4 regions of the Rhizobium sp. USDA 4016 genome follow, and region 1 is predicted to be linked to each of the others. Evidence: predicted binding sites of a transcription regulator. Region 1 holds the regulator's gene; each other region holds the start of a gene.
What was found. Region 1 encodes PhoB, which activates phosphate uptake and scavenging genes when phosphate is short. Its sites were predicted from a motif close to TGTCATNNANCTGTCAT; they were not measured.

Region 1 (5,721 bases):
GAGATGATCTTCCATCACGTGCTGTCGCTCGCCATGCCGACCGTCATGACCGGCGCGATCATCTCGCTCGCGCGAGCGCTTGGTGAAACGGCGCCGCTGCTGCTCATTGGTATGAACGCCTTCATCACAAGCCCGCCGGATGGTATCTTCGCGGCGTCGACGGCCCTTCCCAGCCAGATCTACATCTGGGCGGACAGCCCGGAGCGCGGCTTCGTATCGAGGACCTCCGCCGCAATTCTCGTGCTGTTGGGCTTCCTCATATTGATGAATGCAATCGCCATCTTCCTCAGGCAGCGTTTTGAACGCCGCTGGTAACGGAGTAAGGATTATGAACATGTTGACTGAAACAGCAGTTGAGAAGGCTCTGGAGCAGAAACTGAATACGAGCGCCTATAAGATGGTCGGCAAGACGGTGTCTGTCTACTACGGCGAGAAGCGTGCGCTTTTCGACGTGAACCTGAACGTCCGCGAAAACACTGTTACCGCCCTCATCGGCCCATCGGGCTGCGGCAAGTCCACGTTCCTGCGTTGCTTGAACCGCATGAACGACACGATCGACAATTGCCGCGTCACGGGCGAAATCAAGCTGGACGACGCGGATATCTACGATCCGGACATCGACGTCGTGGAACTCCGCGCCCGCGTCGGCATGGTCTTCCAGAAGCCGAACCCGTTCCCGAAGTCTATCTACGAGAACGTTTCTTACGGACCGCGCATCCATGGAATTGCGAGGTCGAAGGCCGACCTTGATCAGATCGTCGAAAGCAGCCTCCATAAGGCCGGCCTCTGGAACGAAGTCAAGGACCGCCTGCAGGAATCCGGCACCGGTCTGTCGGGCGGCCAGCAGCAGCGCTTGTGCATCGCGCGCGCCGTTGCCGTCAGCCCGGAAGTCATCCTGATGGACGAACCGTGCTCGGCGCTCGATCCGATCGCGACCGCCAAGGTCGAGGAGTTGATCCACGAGCTTCGCGAGAACTACAGTATTGTCATCGTGACGCACTCGATGCAGCAGGCAGCCCGCGTTTCGCAGCGCACCGCCATGTTCCACCTCGGCAATCTCGTCGAGGAGAATGACACCGACAAGATGTTCACCAATCCGGACGACCCGCGCACCCAGGATTACATCATGGGCCGCTTCGGCTGAGCTGCGGCGTTCAGGCTATTCAAGGACAATCCCAATGGCATCGACCCATATCTTTTCTGCCTATGACGAGGATCTGAAGTATTTGTCCCGCCGCATCTCGGAAATGGGCGGGCTTGCCGAGCAGATGGTGTCGGACGCCGTCCGCGCGCTAGTTAACGGTGACGCTGGCTTGGCCCAGAAGGTCATCTCCGACGATGTCGTCATGGATCACGCCGAGCGCGAGATCGGCGACAAGGCGATCGTCACGATTGCCCGCCGCCAGCCGGTGGCCTCGGACCTTCGCGAGATCATGGGCTCGATCCGCATCGCGGCCGATCTCGAGCGCGTCGGCGATCTCGGCAAGAACACCGCCAAGCGTGTCATCGCCGTGCAGAGCACCGGCGTTCCGCGCAAGCTCGCCCGCGGTCTCGAGCATCTTTCCGAACTGGCGCTGGTCCAGCTCAAGGAAGTACTCGACGTCTATGCCTCGCGTTCAGCCGACAAGGCGAAGTCGATCCGCGAGCGCGACGAGGAAATCGACGCGATGTACACCTCGCTGTTCCGCGAGCTGTTGACCTACATGATGGAAGATCCGCGCAACATCACCAGCTGCACGCATCTTCTCTTCTGTGCGAAGAACATCGAGCGCATCGGCGATCACGCCACTAACATTGCCGAAACGATCTATTACATGGCGACCGGCGCACAGCCGGAAGGCGAACGTCCGAAGGACGATACTGCCAACACCGTCGGCGCGGTCACGGAATGACAATTCCGAACCGGCCCTCAGGAGACAGAACCGAATGATCCCGAGAGTTGCAGTCGTTGAAGACGAAGAGGCACTGAGCGTGCTTCTTCGCTATAACCTTGAGGCCGAAGGTTTCGAGGTCGACACCATTCTGCGCGGCGACGAGGCCGAAATCAGGCTTCAGGAGCGCACGCCGGATATTCTGATCCTCGATTGGATGCTGCCGGGCGTGTCGGGCATAGAGCTTTGCCGCCGCCTGCGCATGCGCCCGGAAACGGAGCGTCTGCCGATCATCATGCTGACGGCGCGCGGCGAGGAAAGCGAGCGTGTGCGCGGCCTTTCCACCGGCGCCGACGACTACGTGGTCAAGCCGTTCTCCACGCCCGAACTCGTTGCCCGCGTCAAGGCGATGCTGCGCCGCGCCAAGCCCGAGGTGCTCTCCACGGTGCTGAAATGCGGCGATATCGAACTCGACCGCGAAACGCATCGTGTTCACCGCAAGAGCCGCGAAGTCCGTCTCGGCCCGACCGAATTCCGTCTACTGGAATTCCTGATGTCGTCGCCCGGCCGCGTCTTCTCGCGTTCGCAGCTTCTGGACGGTGTCTGGGGCCACGACATTTATGTCGACGAGCGCACCGTGGACGTTCATGTCGGTCGACTGCGCAAGGCGCTGAACTTCTCCAACATGCAGGACGTCATCCGCACCGTCCGCGGCGCAGGATATTCGATGGAAGCATAGCAGGGAGGCTGGAGAAGATGTCGGTGCGGGTACTTGTTGTTGAGCAGGACGAAGATCTGCTCGCGACACTGAAGCATGCTCTGGAGACAGAAGGGTATTCGGTGAACTGTCTTCACCCGCATGCGTCGCTGGTCGAGCTCGTTGCGTTGCGGCTGCCTGATGCGGTGATATTCGGTGCGCCGGCTCCTGGCTCGATGGCAATCTCGACATGCCGCCAGTTCCGGACAACTGGAGCGACCGCCCGCCTTCCGATCGTGGTGCTGCTGGACTCGGCCCTCGAGCAGGACCGGTTGGCCGTTCTCTCCGCCGGAGCCGACGACTGCCTCATAAAGGCAGTCTCCCCCGTGGAACTCCTCATCCGCTTGCGGAACCTCCTGCGGCGTCTCAATCCAGCGCTGCTGGAGAGCACACTGAAGGTCGGGGATCTGACGCTCGATAAGAACGCCCGCCGGGTTCACAGGCAGAAGAAGGAAGTCAAGCTCGGCCCCACCGAGTTCAGGCTGCTCGAGTTTCTGATGAAGTCCCCCGGCCGCGTCCACTCCCGATCGGAATTGAGGGCATCGCTGTGGGGTAACGATGCCAGTGTCGATGAGCGCGCTGTCGACGTACACATCGGGCGTCTCCGGAAGGGCATCAGTTTCGGCAAGGCCGATAAGGTGATCCGGACGGTGCGTGGCGCCGGCTACGCACTCGGCGACTTCTGATCCGGATCAGGTTCCTATCCTATCCCCGTCGCTGTGCGCACAGATTGAGACGCGCGATACAGCTGTTCGCGCAATACGTGTGTCACGTCGATTTCACGCGACTGCCTATATTAGGGTGTGCTTAGTCGCGCTGGAGGTGATTCCAGTCCGCCTTCGGCTCCCATACTCGCCTAAGGGCGTCAGACATATAATCCCGCTGGGATGAGGGTTCGGCCCGATAGGCCACACTCGTCCCAAAGTACAGCTAGTTTGGTTGAAGCGATTTGGAGTATTCCATGACGATCAAGACGGCGTTGTTGAGAATGTCCCTGATTATCGTTTCCGGGTGGGTCATGGTCGGCACCATCACCTTGGTGATGTTCCATTGACCAGCGAGGTGTAAACGGCATGCGGTTCCTGGTGTACACGAAAACGATCGCTGAACTCGATTATGACGAAGAGACGCGCGTCTTGACGATCATCTACCGGGACGGCCAACTGCGATCCGTTCCCCATGTCGATCCCAAGATCATGATGAAAATGGTTGCACAGCTTCCTCCGGAACGATCCCTCTACCTGATGCAGGCGGCGATCTGAACGTCGCGGGCAAGGCAAGGTGCGACCGCACCTGGCGTCAATGCATGGCCTCGATAAAGGCGCGGCGATAGAACGCGCCGAGGTTGATCCGTTCTGCAGCGACCGCCACAAGCTTCTTTTCGAGACGGCGCTCGAATTCCCGCGATCGGGCCGCCCGCGGCCTGCCGTGCGGTGTCGTAGGCTTTAACCGCATCCGTGGTCCGACGTCGTCGCGGTACTGGGCAAGCGTCATGGCGGCCTTGATCAGCAGAGTTCTTATCTGCGGACGGTGCTCGGCAGCGATGACGAGGCCAAACGACTTGATCAGGACAGGCTTCGGGACGGGCAGCTCGATCTCGTCGATGATGTCATTTCCCACTTGCGCTTCCTCGGCGAACACGAGGTATTGGTCCACCAGGTCATGAGCGGCCTCGAGGGTCTCGGTGTCCGGGCTGTACCGGCACCAGGTGTCACCAAAAGCACTCAGCGATCCGTATGACATCAAGAGCTCCTTTGCCCTTCAAATGAACGCGGAAACTGCCTGATTGTTCAAAAGGATGCCGCAAGTGGTGCGAAAGCGGCGCGGCTTCGCCACGATCATTTGCTCCGCGGCGGGATGGCCGCCGCGGGGCAGGGAGGCGCATTCGCGTAGATTCTCCATTTCATTTCGGCCCGTGGGGGCCAATGACGCTAGGGTTGTCATGAAGTGCATGGAATAGTTCCTACCGTCACTTCCATGGCAACGAGTGATTGCGTGCTAACAAGTGTGCAGCGTTTGCTAGCCATGGGACACAGGAGTAAACTTTCAAACGTGATGGACCGGGAGCGAGGTGGGAGCACTCGCGAAAGGAGGCCCGGTATGAGCAATGCGACCGTAAACGACACCCCGCGGAAACCGCCCCCGGCAGAAGCCGGTGTCATCTTCGCCGGCCATGTGCGGGAAGTGACCGTCCATGCCGACGTTCTCGCTCTGCTGCCCGATCCGGCAACTGCGCAGCCTTGCCTGGATATCGCAGAAGACGCCGCCCGCGCCATCCACGGCACCATGGCCGTGGCCCATGTCGGTGCGGATCCGGAACGGATGATCGCCGCGCCCGAGGAGATCGATCTGCAGATGCTGCGCGACCTGGCCGAAGGCTCGCCGCAAGAGCGGTTCGAGCGGGTCGCCCGCGCCTTCGAGGATTGGAAGCAGGGCAAGCCCAGCCGAGAACGGCTCCTTCTCGATGACTGCCGCGGCGATCTCAATCGCTGCGTGACCGCCGAAGCCCATGAGACGGCGCTCGTCGTCGCCCCATGCCATGGCAACATGGATGCCCGCGACGCTTTTCACGATCTCCTTTTCAATGAGCACAAGCTGGTATTGGCACCATCTGCCGATGCCTATGCCGGCAATCTGCTGGGGCATGTGGTGATCGGCTGGAAACCGCATGATCATGCGCAGGGTGCCGTCGCCGCCGCCAGGCGCTGGCTGGCTGCGGCCGATCGCTTGACGGTTCTATGCGTCAACGACAAACCGGACGGAAGCTACCAGTCAACAGCAAGGGAATTGCTAGATCAGCTGGGGCTTGACGGCGACGTCGTTGCAATCAGCTCGGGAAGCCGGTCCGTCGGAGAGGCGATCCTCGATTTCGCCAAGTCGGTGAATGCGACGTGCCTTTTGATTGGCGCTTTCAAGCATGGCTATTTCCTGGAGCTGCTGCTCGGCCGTGTCACTCACTACCTGCTGTCGCATTCGCCACATCCAGTGATGATGAAGCATTAGCGGCGGCGACGCTTGATCTCGCCTGCGCCAAGAAAAGCCGCTACAAAGTCGGTACTTCCATCTGGCTATATCGATGACACACGAAACGGC
Region 2 (5,721 bases), 2.7 Mb from region 1:
GATCACCAGCGTGCGCGTCAAGGACGCAATCGATATTGTCAACACGCTGGTCGCGCAGCTCGCAACCGCGATCCGCGCCGCGGCCTCCGTTGCGCTCATCTCCTCCGTTCTGGTGCTTGCCGGCGCGCTTGCCGCCGGCAACCGGGCCCGAACACACGACGCCGTCGTCCTGAAGACGCTTGGCGCGACGCGGGCAATGCTCATCCGCGCCTTCAGCTACGAATATCTGATCCTGGGGGTTGCAACAGCGGTCTTTGCATTGATCGCCGGCAGCGCTGCGGCCTGGTTCATCGTCAGCCGCATCATGCGGATGCCTTCGACCTTCCTGCCGGATGTCGCCGGCCTCACGCTGGTCACCGCGCTGGTCCTGACAGTCGGCATCGGGCTCATCGGCACCTGGCGCATTCTTGGCCAGAAGGCAGCACCCGTTTTGCGCGAACTATGAATCTGCGGCTGATAAAATCCCTTCACCTTACGGCGATTTAACCCGATCGCGGGTTGCAAGGGCCTTGTTTGCAAAAGGCGAAAGGCTCATATTACCGGTAGGCATGCTGGAGCTCCGCAGCGGCGCCCGGGTCGTATAGCCCGACACCGTATACCCATCGGAGCTTTTAAGAGGAAACTATGGCTGACCTTCGTAACTACCAAAGCCGCGCACAAACTGGCGAGATGATCGATCAGGGCCTGCGCTCCTATATGCTCAAGGTCTACAACCTGATGGCGCTGGGTCTGGCGATCACGGGTGTAGCGGCATTTCTGTCATTCCAGCTCGCTTTTGCCGATGGTCAATTGACCGCCTTCGGCCAGGCGATCTATGTGAGCCCGCTGAAGTGGGTCGTGATCTTCGCTCCGCTGGCTCTGGTGTTTTTCTTAAGCTTCCGGATCGGCCGCATGAGCGTTTCCGCAGCGCAGACGACCTTCTGGGTCTATGCCGCGCTGGTCGGATTGTCGCTCTCGTCGCTGCTGCTGATCTACACGGGCGAGAGCGTCGTTCAGACGTTCTTCATCACGGCAGCCTCCTTCGGCGCACTGTCGCTCTACGGCTACTCGACAAAGCGTGACCTGTCGGCGATGGGCTCGTTTTTGATCATGGGCCTCTTCGGCCTGATCATCGCTTCGCTCGTCAACATTTTCCTGGCCTCCTCTGCGATGCAGTTCGCGATCTCAGTGATCGGCGTCCTGATCTTCGCAGGCCTTACTGCCTACGATACGCAGCGAATCAAGGAAATGTACTTCGAAGCTGATGACGTTGCCGTCGCCGGCCGGAAGGCGATCATAGGGGCGCTGACGCTCTATCTCGACTTCATCAACCTCTTCATGTTCCTGTTGCAGTTCCTCGGCAACCGCAGGTAAGTGGACAGCATCATTGAAAAGGCGGCTCCGGCCGCCTTTTTTATTGCACGTCGAGCGATGGAGTGTTTTCTAAGGGCATCCATCAATGACCGGCCGATCCAATGCCTTTCTTTCTTCGTGACGCCACTCCTTCCGACCTTCCCGCAATCTCGGAAATCTATCGCGAATCAGTCCTCAACGGCGTCGCGAGCTACGAGATCATCCCGCCTTCGGAATCCGAAATGGCCTCTCGCTTCTCTGCAAATACCAGTCTTGGGTATCCCTATATCGCGGCGGTTGATGAGAATGGAGCCTTGCTCGGCTATGCTTATGCTTCCGCCTTCCGCACCCGGCCTGCCTATCGCTGGACTGTGGAGGATTCAATCTATCTCGCGCCTACAGCGCGCGGCCTTGGCATTGGCCGGGCACTGCTAACAGCGCTGATTTCGCGCTGCACGGAACTCGGCTTCCGCCAGATGGTAGCCATCATCGGCGGCGCCCATCCGGCTTCGATCGCGCTTCACCGCGCATTGGGTTTCGAAGAGACCGGCCTGCTGAAGGGTACCGGCTACAAACACGGCCGCTGGCTCGACACGATGATCATGCAGCGGCCGCTCGGCGATGGCAAAGACAGCGATCCTAACCCGTCGGTCTATCCCGGCACGCTGTTTGACGGCTGACGCCGTTACGTCTCGACGAGTTTGAGAACCTTGTTGAAGACCTTCAACACCTGCTGCAGGTCATGGCCGCGCTTGAGGATCATGCCGTTTGCATTGATCACGCAATAAGCGCCCTGCTTGGCGGCGAGCCTCGGATCTTTCTCGATGCGGAAAAGCGGCATCTCGCCTGAACGTTTAAACACGGCGAAGACCGCCTTCTCCTTCAGATGGTCGATCGCGTAATCTTTCCACTCGCCTTCGCCAACCATCCTTCCGTAGATCCACAAAATCGCATCCAACTCGCGACGATGAAAGGTCACCGGCGGCGGGTCCTTGCTTTGCTTGTACTCTTTTAAATCGACGACGACCGAGGAACTACTACTGGCGGAACGGGCGTCGCCATGCCGCAAATCCGGCTGATCTGTCATCAGTCTCCCAAGCCTCCACTTATGACAGGAGAACGACAGTTTGCCCGAGCCACATCAAATTGCAAGTGCAGCTACCATCACATTAAACATATGCTATGCAATCTCCCAAGCGCCGCATTTCAGTCAAAACAGCGCCTCATTTCCGGAGGAAGTTCGCTCACTGATTTGGCGCCAGCGCGCCAAAGGGCCCGGCTGAGCGTATCGACCTTAACCCCAGCCCCGAATACGATCAGCCGGGCCGCCTCGTTCCATCCGCCTCGAAGCGGTAAACCGATCAGATATTCTTGCCTGCCATGACGATCGTTGCGCCGACGATCGCAGCCGGATCGCCGTCCGTTGTCGTCGCCTGAAGCAGGATGGCGCAACCCTCCAGTCCTGGCTTCTGCAGGACGCTTGCGGGCAGCGTCAGGCTTGCCGCCTTGCCATCCCACATGCCGACTGTTTCGACATCGCTGACGCTGTTGAGATAGGAAATCTTCTTGCCGCTGTTTTCGCCCTTTTCGACGTCGATCGTCTTTTCCTTGTCGAAATAGACGAGCACGACATTGGCCTTACCTTCGCCGGCGCCGATCTTGATCTCGAGCTCGTCGCCGCGCAGCTGCGCGTCCACGGGCACGGTCAAGCCTTTGCCTTCCGTCGAAAATGTATCGATCTTGCCATAGATGGCGGAAAGGTCCGAGCCAGTCAGGTGATCGCGGCCGTTCACCACGACCTGCGGTGTGTAGACGTTGCTGCGGCCCATCATCCGAGCATAACCATATTGGCGCTCGGTGTTTTCCTTCGAACTGAGCGTGTCCGTCCACCCAAGATAATTCCAGTAGTCCACATGATAGGCGAGTGCGATGACATCGCCCTGGCCAACCAGCTTCCGGAAGGCTGCATCGGCGGGAGGACAGGACGAGCATCCCTGCGAGGTGAAAAGTTCAACGACGCCTTTCAGTTTGCCATCTTCGGCATGAAGCGGCGCTGTAAGCACCATACCGGCGACCAGCGAAATCAAAAAACGCGGCGACATTCCAACCTCTTTTCCAGAGACGCGCAGCAGACCGAATACCGCAGGCCCTGACTTACGCCCGTAGAGATAATCCTTCCGACTGCAAACGGGAAGTCACGAAGGGGTGAGACGCCGCCCGTCGGCATCGCTGCTAGAACACATCGGCGTGAGATGGAAACCCGCAAAGAAAAACCGCCGGAGATTGCTCTCCGGCGGCCATTATGTGCCCTGTTTCTTAACAATCAGGCAGCGAGATCGCGCAGAACCGTCTGCAGGATGCCGCCGTTGTTGAGGTAGATCACTTCGTCGAGCGTATCGACGCGCGACAGGAGGGGAACCTCCTTCACCGTGCCGTCGCTGTAGGTGATCTTGGCGATCTTCTTCTCGCGCGGCTTGATGTTTTCCAGGTCCTCGATGGTAACGGTCTCGTCACCCTTGAGGCCAAGGCTCTGCCAGGTCGTGCCGTCTTCGAAGACGAAGGGGATGACACCCATTCCGACCAGGTTCGAGCGGTGGATACGCTCGAAGGACTGCGCGATAACGGCCTTGACGCCGAGCAGGTTGGTGCCTTTCGCCGCCCAGTCGCGCGACGAGCCGTTGCCGTATTCGACACCGGCGAAAATGACGAGCGGAACGCCCTCTGCCTTGTACTTCATGGCGGCGTCGTAGATCGATTCCTCTTCCTTCGACGGATAGTGGATCGTGTAGCCGCCTTCCTTGCCGTTCGGGCCGAGCATGTGGTTGCGGATGCGGATGTTGGCGAAGGTGCCGCGCATCATCACTTCATGGTTACCGCGGCGCGTGCCGTACTGGTTGAAGTCCGCGACCCCGACATTGTGCTCGAGCAGATAAGAACCGGCCGGCGACGCAGCCTTGATCGAACCGGCCGGAGAAATGTGGTCGGTGGTGATCTTGTCGCCGAACAGGCCTAGGACGCGGGCACCCTTGATGTCCGAGGTGCCGCTGCCCTTCTTGCCCATGCCGACGAAGTAAGGCGGGTTCTGGACGTAGGTCGAGTCGTCGTCCCAGGCGTAGGTCTGCCCCGGAGGAACCTGGACAGCCTGCCAGTTTTCATCACCCTTGAAGACATCCGCATACTTCGTTTCGTAAAGTTCGCGGGTGACGTACTTGAGGATGAACTCCTGAACTTCCTTCGAGGTCGGCCAGATGTCCTTGAGATAGACCGGCTTGCCGTTCTGGTCTTCGCCGATCGGCTCCTTGGTCAGGTCCTTCTGGACCGTGCCGGCGAGCGCGTAGGCAACGACGAGCGGCGGGGATGCCAGATAGTTCGCCTGGACATCCGGCGAGATACGGCCTTCGAAGTTGCGGTTGCCCGAAAGCACGCCCGAAACGATGAGGCCCTTGTCGTTGATCGTCTTCGAGACCGGCGCCGGCAGCGGGCCGGAATTGCCGATGCAGGTCGTGCAGCCGAAGCCGACGAGGTTGAAGCCGAGCTTGTCCAGGTCGGCCTGCAGGCCGGACTTGGCAAGATATTCGCCGACGACCTGCGATCCAGGCGCCAGCGAAGTCTTGACCCAGGGCTTGGTCTTCAGGCCCTTGGCAACGGCGTTGCGGGCGAGCAGGCCGGCAGCAATCAGAACCGACGGGTTGGAGGTATTGGTGCAGGATGTGATGGCGGCAATGGCAACGTCGCCATGGCCGAGATCGAAGTCCGTACCTTCGACCGCATAACGGTTCGAAAGCTGGCCGGGCTTCTTGTAGTCGGCGTCCATCGACGTGGCGAAACCGGACGCGATGTCTTCGAGCGCGATGCGGCCCTCAGGACGCTTCGGACCTGCCATCGACGGCACGACGTCGCCGAGGTCGAGCTCCAGCGTGTCGGTGAAGACGAGGTCGGAACCATCGCCTTCGCGCCACATGCCTTGCGCCTTCGAATAGGCTTCAACGAGCGCGATCCGGTCATGCGTGCGGCCGGACATGATGAGGTAGTTGACGGTTTCGCCGTCGACGGGGAAGAAGCCACAGGTCGCGCCGTATTCCGGACCCATGTTGCCGATCGTCGCGCGATCGGCGAGCGGCATGTTGTCCATGCCGGGGCCGAAGAACTCGACGAACTTCGAAACGACGCCCTTCTTGCGCAGCATCTGCACGACGGTCAGAACGAGGTCCGTCGCCGTGACGCCTTCCTTGAGCTTGCCGGTGAGCTTGAAGCCGATGACTTCCGGCAGGAGCATCGACACCGGCTGGCCGAGCATGGCGGCTTCTGCTTCGATACCGCCGACGCCCCAGCCCAGAACGCCGAGGCCGTTGATCATCGTCGTGTGCGAGTCGGTACCGACGCAGGTGT
Region 3 (5,721 bases), 2.3 Mb from region 1:
CTTGGTTGGCTCCGAGCGTTTCTTCCGGGATGCGGTGGCGCGTCTGGATGATCGTCGCATCCTTGGTGCGGGTGGTCACCGCGACGTTTGCGACCTTCTGGAAGAAGGCGCGGATGGAGACAGCGTTTGTGGTGTCGTCGGCGCCCTGGTCGATGACCTTGAGCACGTCGTCCGGCCCGATGATCGAAGCGGTCACCTGCACTCCACCGGTGCCCCAACCATAGGGCATGGGCATTTCGCGCGAAGCAAAAGGCACCTGATAACCGGGAATCGCAATCGCCTTCAGGATGGCGCGGCGGATCATCCGCTTGGTCTGCTCGTCGAGATAGGCGAAGTTGTAGCTGGCAAGATCGCTCATTCGGCCGCCTCCTTGATGGTGTCGCCGCCGGCTCGGCTTGCCTCGAAGTCGCGGCGCATGCGGCGGACAAGGTCCAGTTCGGCCTGGAAATCCACATAGTGCGGCAATTTCAGGTGCTCGACGAAGCCGGTCGCCTGGACATTGTCGGAGTGAGAAATGACGAATTCCTCGTCCTGTGCCGGCGCCGCGATGTCTTCCCCGAGCTCTTCGGCGCGTAGCGCGCGATCGACCAGCGACATCGACATCGCCTTCCGTTCGCTCTGGCCGAAGACGAGGCCGTAGCCGCGCGTGAACTGCGGCGGTGCCTTGGCCGAACCCTTGAACTGATTGACCATCTGGCATTCCGTCAATTGGATAACGCCGAGCGACACGGCAAAGCCGAGTTCGGGAACGTAAAACTCCACTTCGACCTCGCCAATGCGGATTTCCCCCGTGAAGGGATGATTGCGGCCGTAGCCCCGTTGTGTGGAGTAGCCGAGTGCCAGGAGGAAGCCCTCGTCGCCGCGGGCGAGCGCCTGCAGGCGAAGGTCGCGGCTCATCGGAAATTCCATCGGTTCACGAGTAAGGTCACCGATCTCGTGATCCTCCGGCATATCGCCGTCGGCCTCGATCAGCCCCTCCTGGCCAAGGATCTCCGACACGCGCATCATGCGGCCGGCTTCGGCAGGGCGTTGCGCCGGTTCTTCAACGGTCTCGTCGGAAAGCAGCGAAGGATCAAGCAGTCGGTGGGTGTAGTCGAAGGTCGGACCGAGAAGCTGGCCGCCAGGCAAATCCTTGTAGGTCGCCGAAACGCGGCGCTCGATCTTCATCGCCGCGGTGTCGAGCGGTTTCGAATAGCCGAAGCGTGGCAGCGTCGTGCGATAGGCGCGCAGCAGGAAAATTGCCTCGATCATGTCGCCGCGCGATTGACGGACGGCAAGTGCGGCGAGCGTGCGGTCGTAGAGCGAGGCTTCCGCCATGACACGGTCGACGGCAAGAGCCAGCTGTGCGACGATCTGGTCGATGCCGATCGCAGGCAGCGAGCGGTCGCCGCGACGGCGGTCGGCAAGTAGGCGATGGGCATTCTCGATGGCGGCCTCACCCCCTTTGACGGCAACATACATGGCTCACATCTCCGTTGCGATGATCTTGGTGGTGCGCGGCAAGCAGAGGAAACGGCTGCCTGCCGTCAGCATGAGGTCGATGCCACGCGGAAAGAGGGCGTGGTTTTCCGCCCAGAGCCGCAGGAACGCCTCCGGCAGGCCGACAGGCGCAATCTCGTTCACGCCTTGAATGCCGGGGCCCGTCAAGGCCAGCCGGCGGCCCCCTTCGAGTCCTGCAAGTTCGACGATCAGCGTCGTCGAGCGATCAGGATATTCCTGCGTGCCTAAGGCAAAGAGTCCAAACGAGGAAAGCGTCACGCCGTGCTCAATAAAGGCAAAGCGGGCTTCGGCCCTTTCCGGCACCACGGGCGCGCCGGTGTGAAAGCCGAGCCAATCGAGCATTGCGGATTTCGCGAGCCCGGAAGATAGCCAGACCGGTGTATCATGGTCGCACAGCGTCAGCGCAATTGCGCCTGCGGCTACGCCAAGTGGCGCAGGTGGCGCGACTTCGGGCGCGATGGTCTGGATCGTGCCGGGGCGCGCCATGCCATCCATCATGGTCTTGAAGACGCTTTGGGCGTGGAAGACCGGTTCGGCAAAACCACCCGTCAGGGCTTCTGTCTTGAGGCTCATCAGTCGTCTCCGCGCACCATGGTGAAGAAATCGACCCGTGTCGCCGCCGTCTCGTCCGCCTTGCGCTGATCGACCCCAGCGATCCGCGCCGCGATTGGCGAAAGCAGCCTCTCCTCGACGAAATCCTTCATCGCATCGTCCTGCCACAGTGCGTCGAAGATCGCGGCAAGCCTTACCTTTTCGCGGTCCGTGCCGAGCGCCTGTGCATGACCCACGGCGCCGGAACCAAGCCGTATTGTTGCGCGCGTAACCGTGACCTCGCCGAGATTGAAGGGGGCGCCGCCGCCGCCGATGCGGCCGCGCACCATCACGAGACCGGTTTCCGGCCCGCGCACCGGTTGAGCCGCTGGCTTTTCAGCGAGTGCGTCAAAGGTTTCAACGAGTTCGTGCCGTTCAGCCCGCGCGAGAAGATCGGCAACGCGCTTGCGGTCAATCTCGGGCTGGGTTGCAAGGTTCTTCTGTTTGGCTGATGTCATCGCTGTTCCCTAAATGTCTATTGATATAGACAACCATACAAGGTACTTGTAGCCTTAAGGTGAGGACGTGACAAGCGTGTGACATCACTCAAGCGAAAGTGCAGGGCGGGAACGAATGGCCGGACTGAACCAGGTACAGAGACAGACGGGCGTGGCGCTCTGGCGCCAGATCGCGGACCGTATTCGCGACGCAATCAGTGCCGGGGCGTATGACGAGACCGGCATGGTGCCGCCGGAAACTGTTCTGGCGCTGCGATTCGGCGTCAATCGCCATACGGTCAGAAGCGCGCTTGCCGCCCTTGCTCAGGAAGGTATCGTGCGCGCAGTGCAAGGCCGCGGCACCCTGATCGAGCGGAAGGAGCGGCTGAATTTCCCGATCACGCGGCGTACGCGCTTCACTGCCGGTATTGGCGCTCAGGCGCGCGAGATGCGCGGCCTGCTGCTCGACCATGCGGAAGAGAGGGCTGATGCTGACGTTGCGCGCTGGCTGAGGCTTAGGTCCGGGACGGCGGTGATCCGTCTCGAAACATTGCGTCTGGCCGACAAGCGGCCGGTATCTTGCGCAACGACATGGTTTCCGGCCGACCGGTTTGCCGGTATCGACGAAGTCTATCGCAAGACGGAATCGATCACCAAGGCCTTTGCCGAACTCGGCCTGCCGGATTACGTCCGCGCAACGACCGAGATTACCGCCGCTCACGCCGATTCACACGACATCGCCACGCTGGAATTGACGCCGGGCGCCATCCTGCTCATCGCCAAGGCAATGAATACCGATCTTGACGGCGTGCCGGTTCAGTACTCGATCAGCCGCTTTGCAGCCGACAGGGTGCAGTTCACGATAGAGAATTGAACTGAAAAAGCCGGGCAGCGAGCCCGGCTTTTGAATGAGATGTCGAAGGCTTAATGCGCCCCGGACATATCGCCGAGCACTTCCTTGGAAGCGACGGTGGAGTCGGCATTGAGCTTGTAGACCATGGGAACGCCGGTCGCGAGGTTGAGTGCCAGGATCTGTTCCTTGGTCAGGCGGTCCAGCACCATGACCAGCGAACGCAGCGAGTTGCCGTGGGCAGCGACGAGCACTTTTTCACCGCGCAGCACGCGTGGCAGAATCTCGGTGAGATAGTAAGGCCAGACGCGCGCGCCGGTGTCGCGCAGGCTTTCGCCGCCAGGAGGCGGGACGTCGTAGGAACGCCGCCAGATATGAACCTGCTCCTCGCCCCATTTGGCGCGGGCATCGTCCTTGTTGAGGCCCGAGAGGTCACCGTAGTCGCGCTCGTTCAGCGCCTGGTCGCGGATCGTCTTGAGGTCCGGCTGGCCGATTTTGTCGAGAATGAGCGTCAGCGTGTGCTGCGCGCGCACGAGCGCCGACGTGAAGGCGATATCGTATTTTATGCCGTAGTCGGCAAGCGCCTGCCCTCCCGTATTGGCTTCTTCGATACCGAGTTCCGTGAGATCCGGATCCTTCCAGCCGGTGAAGAGATTTTTCAGGTTCCAGTCGCTCTGGCCGTGGCGAACGAGGACGAGGGTGCCGCTCATGAAATATGCCTCCGTAGTAAGATCAATGTGAGGAGAGCCCGAGCACGTCGAGCATGGAGTAAAAGCCGGGCTTCTTGTCGCGCGCCCAGAGCGCCGCCTTGATGGCGCCGCGCGCGAAGATCGAGCGGTCAGCGGCGCTGTGCGACATCGATACTATCTCGCCTTCTCCGGCGAAGAGAACGGAATGTTCGCCGATCACCGAACCGCCGCGCAGGGTCGCAAAACCGACCGTACCCGTCTCGCGCGCGCCGGTATGGCCGTCGCGGACGCGCACGGATTGCGACGACAGGTCGATATTCCGGCCTTTGGCGGCAGCTTCTCCCAGAAGCAGGGCGGTGCCCGACGGCGCATCGACCTTGCGCTTGTGGTGCATTTCGAGGATTTCGATATCCCAATCGGCAGCATCGAGCGCTCGTGCAGCCTGCTCCACGAAAACGCTGAGGAGGTTCACGCCAAGGCTCATATTGCCCGATTTCACGATACGCGCATGACGCGATGCTGCCGCGATCTTGGCATTATCCGCATCCGAACACCCGGTCGTGCCGATGACATGGACGATGCGCGCCTGAGCGGCGAGTGCAGCAAATTCGTTTGTCGTCGCGGGCGTTGTAAAATCCAGGACGCCGTCGGCATGAAGAAAGGCCGCGAGAGGGTCGTCCCCAATGGTGACGCCGTTTGGTCCAAGGCCTGCGATTTCGCCTGCATCCTTGCCGACGAATGGCGAGCCGGGCCGGGCCACGGCCGCATGCAGCGTGACACCCTCCATGGAATCGATAAGCCGGATCAGCGTTTGTCCCATGCGACCCGCTGCCCCAACCACCACCAGCTTCATCGCAGCATCGCTCATGTCAGCTCATAATCCGTGTCAAAAAGAATCCGAGGCGGCGGGCCGCTGAAGATTGTTGAGGCGAGCGTAAAGTCCGTCGTTGCGCTTCGCAAGCGTCTCGTGATTGCCTTCTTCGACGACACGGCCCTGCTGCATCACGACCATCTTGTCGGCACGTACGACCGTCGAAAGACGATGGGCGATGACGACGACGGTGCGGCCGGTCATCGCTTCATCGAGCGCCCTCTGCACGGCCGCTTCGGATTCCGTATCGAGTGCCGATGTAGCCTCGTCGAGAAGCAGGATCGGCGCTTTCCGGACGAGCGCCCGGGCGATCGACAGTCGCTGGCGCTGGCCGCCTGACAGCGTCACGCCGTTTTCGCCGACAGATGTGTCGTAGCCGTTGGGTTGCGCGAGGATGAATTCATGGGCGTAGGCAAGCCGGGCGGCCTCTTCCACCTCGGCGTCCGTCGCTTCCGGCCGCCCATAACGGATGTTTTCGCGGATCGTGCCTTCGAAGAGATACGGTTGCTGCGACACATAGGCGAGTTGCTGGCGAAGCGACTGTTTGGTGACGTGTGCAATATCCTGACCATCGATGAAAATCTGCCCGCTCTTCGGGTCGAAGAAGCGCGGAATGAGATTGATGACCGTTGATTTGCCGGCACCGGACGGGCCCACAAGCGCCGTCGTCTTGCCGCCCTCTGCAACAAAACTCACGTTGTTGAGGATCGGATCGGCACTGTAAGCAAAGGACACGTCACGGAATTCGATGCGGGCATCCGTCACATTCAACGGCTTGGCATC
Region 4 (5,721 bases), 170 kb from region 1:
AGTCACTTCCTCCTCCGGTTTCTCGGAGAATTCCTCGATCATCTCGTCGATGTGTGGATTGGTGCCTTCAAAACGAACCTGCCGCCCGGCCGCCTCTTCCTGCAGCTTGAGCCGGCAAAGCAGCCAGACACCGGCCGTGTCGATATCCGTGACGCCCGACAAGTCGAGCGTCAGATCACCTTTAGCACGGGTAATCTTCTCGAAGTCGTGGAGGACGAGGTGGATGTTCGCGCTGCGCCAATTGCCTTCGAGATGAACGCGGCGTCCTCCACCATCGGCTTGGTCGTCCACGTGCAGTGAGGCGGCTTTGCGGGTGTCGGGCTTCAAAATGCTTGTGTCTTTCAAGGCTTGCGGCGACATTGCCGACTCGCGAACAAATCGCTCACGCCCGGCGCGTCAATATACCGAAGACACATAGAATTTCCATGCTCGCAGGATTGCAATTATGCCACGCTCGCTCGAAATCCAGATGAATTCCTTCCCCATTGCGGGCACTTTCACGATCTCGCGCGGTGCAAAGACATCAGCGGACGTCATCACCTGCATTCTGACGGAAAACGGCAGGCGCGGCTGGGGCGAATGCGTCCCCTACCGACGCTATGGCGAAACGATGGAAAGCGTCGCCGCGCAGATCGAAGCCGCCCGGCCGCTGGTCGAGCAAGGCATTTCAGGCGAAGAGCTGCTTTCGGCCTTGCCGCCCGGCGCAGCGAGGAATGCCGTCGATTGCGCGATATGGGACCTCGAAGCAAAGCTCGGCGGAAAGAGCGTTGCCGAACGCATTGGGCTTGCGTCCGCAAAGCCGCTCACGACCGCTTACACCATCTCGCTCGGCGAACCGGAGGTCATGACAGCGCAAGCGCGCGAATATTCTGCAAGGGCGCTACTCAAGGTCAAGGTCGGCACCGGCGACGATGAAAGCCGCATACGCGCCGTGCGCGAAGCCGCGCCTGACAGCACCATCATCCTCGATGCCAACGAGGGCTGGCCCGAGGAAACGCTGGAACATCACTTGCGCATCGCCGCCGAGATGAATATCGCCCTCGTCGAGCAGCCCCTGCCCGCCGGCCGGGACGAAATGCTTGCCGGCATCGCGCGCCCGGTCCTCGTCTGTGCCGACGAGAGCGTCCATCATACCGGCGATCTTGCAAGCCTGCGCGACCGCTACGACGCGATCAACATCAAGCTCGATAAGACCGGCGGCCTGACGGAGGCACTCGTCATGAAACGGGAGGCTCAGCGCCTCGGCTTCCAGATCATGCTCGGCTGCATGGTGGGCACATCGCTCGCAATGGCGCCCGCCGTGCTCTTGGCGCAGGACGCGGAATTCGTCGATCTCGACGGTGCGCTGCTTCTTGCCCGCGACCGGGAATGCGGCCTGCGCTACACCGCTTCCCTTGTCTGGCCGCCCGAGGCCAGCCTTTGGGGCTGAAGGTAGTAGGCGACGAAGACCAGAGACATTCCCAGCACCGCGACGAGTGCCATGACGTAGAAGCTTGCGAGGCCGAGCCAGGCATAGATGTAGCCGGAGGCGAGCGTCATCAGCCCCATGAACATGCCGTTATAGAAGAAATAGGCGCCCTGGGCCGACGATTCCTGAGTCTCCTGTACCGTTGCCACGATCCGCCTCTGCACGCCGGTATGCACGAAGGCGAAGCTGCAGGAATGGAAACACTGCAGCACGAAAAAGCCAACGAAGCCCCAGTGCATCGGAAACAGGATCCAGCGGCAGATGCAGACCGCGCAGCCGATGCGGATGAGCGTCCAGGCGTTGAAGCGGCGGTTCAAATGCTTCGAGACGAAGAACACCATGACTTCGGAAGCGACGCCCGCACTCCAGAGAATACCGACCTCCGTTCCCGAAAAACCGAGGTGATGCCAGTAAATCGAGGCGAAGGCATAAAGAAGCGCGTGGCTCGACTGCTGGATCGCCACGCCCCAAAGCAGCACCAGCAGATGCGGCTGCCGCAGCGAACTGCCGGTGGCAGCCGGTATGTCGACCGGCGTGCCGCGCCGGCGCGTCGGCCCGATGCGCGGACAGTAGATCGCCATCAGCATCGTCGTGACGAAACCGAAAATCATCACCGGCAGCACCATCGAGCCACCCCAATAGCCGATCATCTCGCCGCCGATCAGGGTCGATGCGATGAAGGCGATCGAGCCCCAGACCCGCATCGATCCGTAGTCGAGTCCCCATCGGCGAACGCCGGAAATGACGATCGATTCGACGACCGGCAGATAGGGCGCAAAGGTCGCCCCCTGCATGCTGAAAACGATCAGGACCGGCCAGAAGCTTGTCGTCCAGCAGAGCGCGACCGCCGTCAGCAGCGACAGTCCGCCGGACCACAACAACACGTCGGCGCGCTCCTTCATTCGGTCGGCGTACATGGCGATGATCGGCGCAACGAGGACGCGCACCACCATCGGCACCGCCAGGATGATGCCGATTTCATGATCGGAGAATTCGTGGAACGCGAGCCAGACGGGAAAGAAGGGAAGAACGACACCGTTGACAGTCAGCGGAGCGCAATAGGACAGGGCGCTGAGCAGCCGGAAGCGCGGCGGCGCGCCCTCGCCTGTCGGGGCATTCTGGGCGGGAATCATCGGTGGACCTGCAGGAAACTAGACCTTGCCTAGCACATCAACCCAAGGGCGACTATGGCCAGAAATAGCCTTTCTGAAACGTTTCAAGAAAAAGCTTGTCCCCTTCGCTCACAATCCATCGTAACTAAAAGTCGCTAATGTTTGGGGCCCGCGCAGAGTGTCGAGGATTTTGAGCCAAGTGTCATGCGGCCGTTACCGTTAGGTGGTTCGGTCGCCCTTCCAAGAAAAAGAAGGGGATATACCTGTGTGCCCATATAAGATTCGCCGCCTCGACCGGAATGATGCGTCCTCTTTTAGGGAAATTCGCCTGGAGGCTCTCGCGAACCATCCAGAGGCATTTGGCGCGTCATGGGAAGAAGAGCAGAGTCAATCGGGGGCCCAATTCGCTGACAGGCTCGAGAACTGTCTTGTCATCGGAGGGCTCTCCGATGACGGAATGCTTGCCGGAACGATCGGTGTGTCGAAATCCAAAGGCATCAAGACGCAACATATTGGATCGATCTGGGGAATGTACGTCCGCCAAACGGCACGGGGCACAGGACTCTCACCCTTACTGCTGAGTGCTGCCATCGACGAAGTTGGCACGATTTTACGCTCGCTCCGGCTCAGCGTCGTGTCGTCCAACGTTCCGGCCATCCGGCTTTACAAATCCGTAGGCTTTGAAGAATGGGCCGTCGAAATCGAAGCTCTAAAGGTGGGCGATACTCATTATGATGAAATTCTCATGCGGCTGGAACTAGGCCCGCGATAGTCGACGCCACGAGCCAGCTCGCTGCATCGCACTAGACACCGTATCGCTTCAGTATTCACAACAGAAATTCAGGCGGCCTGCGGCTCGAGTTCGCTGTCGCGGTGCTCGATCGCCAGCGGGATGGCTTGAGCGTCGGCTAACGTGCTCCAGGTGATGAGCTCGAACGTGCCGTCCTCATGCTCGGCGATCGCCGTACAGCTCTCCACCCAGTCGCCGGTGTTGATATAGCGCACGCCGTCCATGTCCTCGATCACGGCATGGTGGATGTGGCCGCAGATGACGCCGTCGGCGCCATGCTTTCGGGCTTCGTCGGCCACGACGCGCTGGAACTCGCCGATGAAATTGACGGCATGCTTCACCTGCAGCTTGGCCCAGGCGGAGAAAGACCAATAGGGCATGCCCATGCGGCGGCGGATCGCGGCCAGCACGACGTTGATCTTGATCGCCGTGTCATAGGCCCAGTCCCCGAGATAGGCGAGCAGGCGGGCATTGCGGACGACGACGTCGAACTCGTCTCCATGCAGGATCAGGTATTTCTTGCCGTCCGCGCCGTCATGCATCATGCGCTCGGCGACTTCGATACCGCCGAAATGCATGCCGGGGAAGTCGCGCAGGAATTCGTCGTGATTGCCCGGGATATAGACGATCCGCGTGCCCTTGCGGGCCTTGCGCAGCAGCTTCTGCACGACGTCGTTGCAGACCTGCGGCCAGTACCAGCTGCGCTTCAGTCGCCAGCCGTCGACGATGTCGCCGACGAGGAATATCGTATCGGCGTCGTGGTAGCGGAGAAAATCGAGGAGGAAGTCCGCCTTCGCCGCCTTCGAGCCGAGATGCACATCGGAAATGAACAGAGTACGGAAGTGTCGAGTATCCATATTGTCTTTCACAAGCATCTTGCCTGCGTCCTATCGTTCATCTCGCCTTCCAAAATCAGACTCGTGTTTCAGGAAGATGACAGATGCGCGAATTGGCGCATCGCAGCGCTCACGAGTTTTCCGCCCGGATGCGAATTTCTGACTGTCCCTTCCAGCCGATTGATGTATGGAGAAGTCTTCAAAAGATGTGAGTGCGGCAGCGGAGACGGCAATGGATCATCAGGAAAAATCCAAGACGGAGAAGAACGAGACAGGCGGAAACCTCGACGAACAGGCGCTTTTCTTCCATCGTTATCCCCGTCCCGGCAAACTTGAAATCCAGGCGATCAAGCCGCTCGGCAACCAGCGCGACCTGGCACTCGCCTATTCGCCCGGCGTCGCAGCACCTTGCCTTGCCATCCGTGACAATCCGGAGACGGCGGCCGATTATACCTCGCGCGCCAATCTCGTCGCCGTCATCTCCAACGGCACAGCGGTTCTCGGCCTCGGCAACATCGGCCCGCTCGCCTCCAAGCCCGTCATGGAAGGCAAGGCCGTTCTCTTCAAGAAGTTTGCAGGCATCGACGTCTTCGACGTCGAAATCGAGGCCCCCACCGTCGACCAGATGGTCTCCACCATCGCCTCGCTGGAGCCGACCTTCGGCGGCATCAATCTCGAGGACATCAAGGCGCCGGAATGCTTCGAGGTCGAGCGCCAGCTTCGCGGGAAGATGAAGATCCCGGTCTTCCATGACGACCAGCACGGCACGGCCATCATCGTCGCCGCCGCGATCCTTAACGGACTGGAACTTGCCGGCAAGAAGATCGAGGATGTGAAGATCGTCGCCTCCGGCGCGGGTGCCGCAGCACTCGCCTGCCTCAACCTCCTGGTGACGCTCGGCGCGAAGCGCGAAAACATCTGGGTCCACGATATCGAAGGCCTCGTCTATGAAGGCCGCACCGAACTGATGGACGAATGGAAGGCTGTCTATGCACAGAAAAGTAAGATGCGTACGCTCGCCGACAATATCGGCGGCGCCGATGTTTTCCTTGGCCTTTCGGCTGCCGGTGTCCTGAAGCCCGACCTCCTGTCACAGATGGCGGACAAGCCGCTCATCATGGCTCTCGCCAATCCGACCCCTGAAATCATGCCAGACCTCGCGCGCGCCGCCCGCCCGGACGCAATGATCTGCACCGGCCGCTCGGACTTCCCGAACCAGGTGAACAACGTCCTCTGCTTCCCCTATATCTTCCGCGGCGCGCTCGATTGCGGCGCCACCGCCATCAACGAAGAAATGAAGATGGCGGCCGTCAAGGCCATCGCGGGGCTTGCCCGCGAGGAAGTGTCGGACGTCGCGGCCCGCGCCTATTCCGGCGAGACGCCTGTCTTCGGTCCGAATTACCTCATTCCTTCGCCCTTCGATCCGCGTCTCATCCTGCGCATCGCCCCGGCTGTCGCCAAAGCCGCCGCCGAGACGGGCGTCGCGTCGCGGCCGATTGCCGATTTCGACGCCTA

Region 2: ACZ9DP_RS36870 (DUF2794 domain-containing protein) is a predicted target of PhoB. The motif match lies at 2,441-2,457, and genes of this name have one in related genera.
Region 3: phnF (phosphonate metabolism transcriptional regulator PhnF) is a predicted target of PhoB. The motif match lies at 2,617-2,633, and genes of this name have one in related genera.
Region 4: ACZ9DP_RS23780 (UDP-2,3-diacylglucosamine diphosphatase) is a predicted target of PhoB. The motif match lies at 4,293-4,309, and genes of this name have one in related genera.

Annotation. Positions count from the first base shown of each region.
Region 1 covers NZ_JBWCCY010000004.1:1,564,340-1,570,060, forward strand. Annotated here, with positions in the region: gene pstA (phosphate ABC transporter permease PstA) at 1-315, shown strand, start outside; gene pstB (phosphate ABC transporter ATP-binding protein PstB) at 329-1,144, shown strand; gene phoU (phosphate signaling complex protein PhoU) at 1,179-1,892, shown strand; gene phoB (phosphate regulon transcriptional regulator PhoB) at 1,927-2,610, shown strand; gene ACZ9DP_RS22850 (winged helix-turn-helix domain-containing protein) at 2,628-3,314, shown strand; gene ACZ9DP_RS22855 (hypothetical protein) at 3,702-3,890, shown strand; gene ACZ9DP_RS22860 (hypothetical protein) at 3,928-4,371, opposite strand; gene ACZ9DP_RS22865 (universal stress protein) at 4,729-5,631, shown strand; gene ACZ9DP_RS22870 (sulfite exporter TauE/SafE family protein) at 5,705-5,721, shown strand, end outside.
Region 2 covers NZ_JBWCCY010000004.1:4,274,177-4,279,897, reverse strand. Annotated here, with positions in the region: gene ACZ9DP_RS36885 (ABC transporter permease) at 1-445, shown strand, start outside; gene ACZ9DP_RS36880 (Bax inhibitor-1/YccA family protein) at 625-1,353, shown strand; gene ACZ9DP_RS36875 (GNAT family N-acetyltransferase) at 1,455-2,012, shown strand; gene ACZ9DP_RS36870 (DUF2794 domain-containing protein) at 2,018-2,419, opposite strand; gene ACZ9DP_RS36865 (DUF1223 domain-containing protein) at 2,694-3,434, opposite strand; gene acnA (aconitate hydratase AcnA) at 3,656-5,721, opposite strand, start outside.
Region 3 covers NZ_JBWCCY010000004.1:3,820,303-3,826,023, reverse strand. Annotated here, with positions in the region: gene ACZ9DP_RS34800 (alpha-D-ribose 1-methylphosphonate 5-phosphate C-P-lyase PhnJ) at 1-358, opposite strand, end outside; gene ACZ9DP_RS34795 (carbon-phosphorus lyase complex subunit) at 355-1,461, opposite strand; gene phnH (phosphonate C-P lyase system protein PhnH) at 1,465-2,073, opposite strand; gene phnG (phosphonate C-P lyase system protein PhnG) at 2,073-2,549, opposite strand; gene phnF (phosphonate metabolism transcriptional regulator PhnF) at 2,665-3,402, shown strand; gene ACZ9DP_RS34775 (2,3-bisphosphoglycerate-dependent phosphoglycerate mutase) at 3,453-4,088, opposite strand; gene dapB (4-hydroxy-tetrahydrodipicolinate reductase) at 4,111-4,935, opposite strand; gene ACZ9DP_RS34765 (ABC transporter ATP-binding protein) at 4,954-5,721, opposite strand, start outside.
Region 4 covers NZ_JBWCCY010000004.1:1,738,495-1,744,215, reverse strand. Annotated here, with positions in the region: gene ACZ9DP_RS23800 (ABC transporter permease) at 1-345, opposite strand, end outside; gene dgcA (N-acetyl-D-Glu racemase DgcA) at 446-1,429, shown strand; gene ACZ9DP_RS23790 (MFS transporter) at 1,381-2,601, opposite strand; gene ACZ9DP_RS23785 (N-acetyltransferase family protein) at 2,846-3,352, shown strand; gene ACZ9DP_RS23780 (UDP-2,3-diacylglucosamine diphosphatase) at 3,421-4,227, opposite strand; gene ACZ9DP_RS23775 (NADP-dependent malic enzyme) at 4,439-5,721, shown strand, end outside.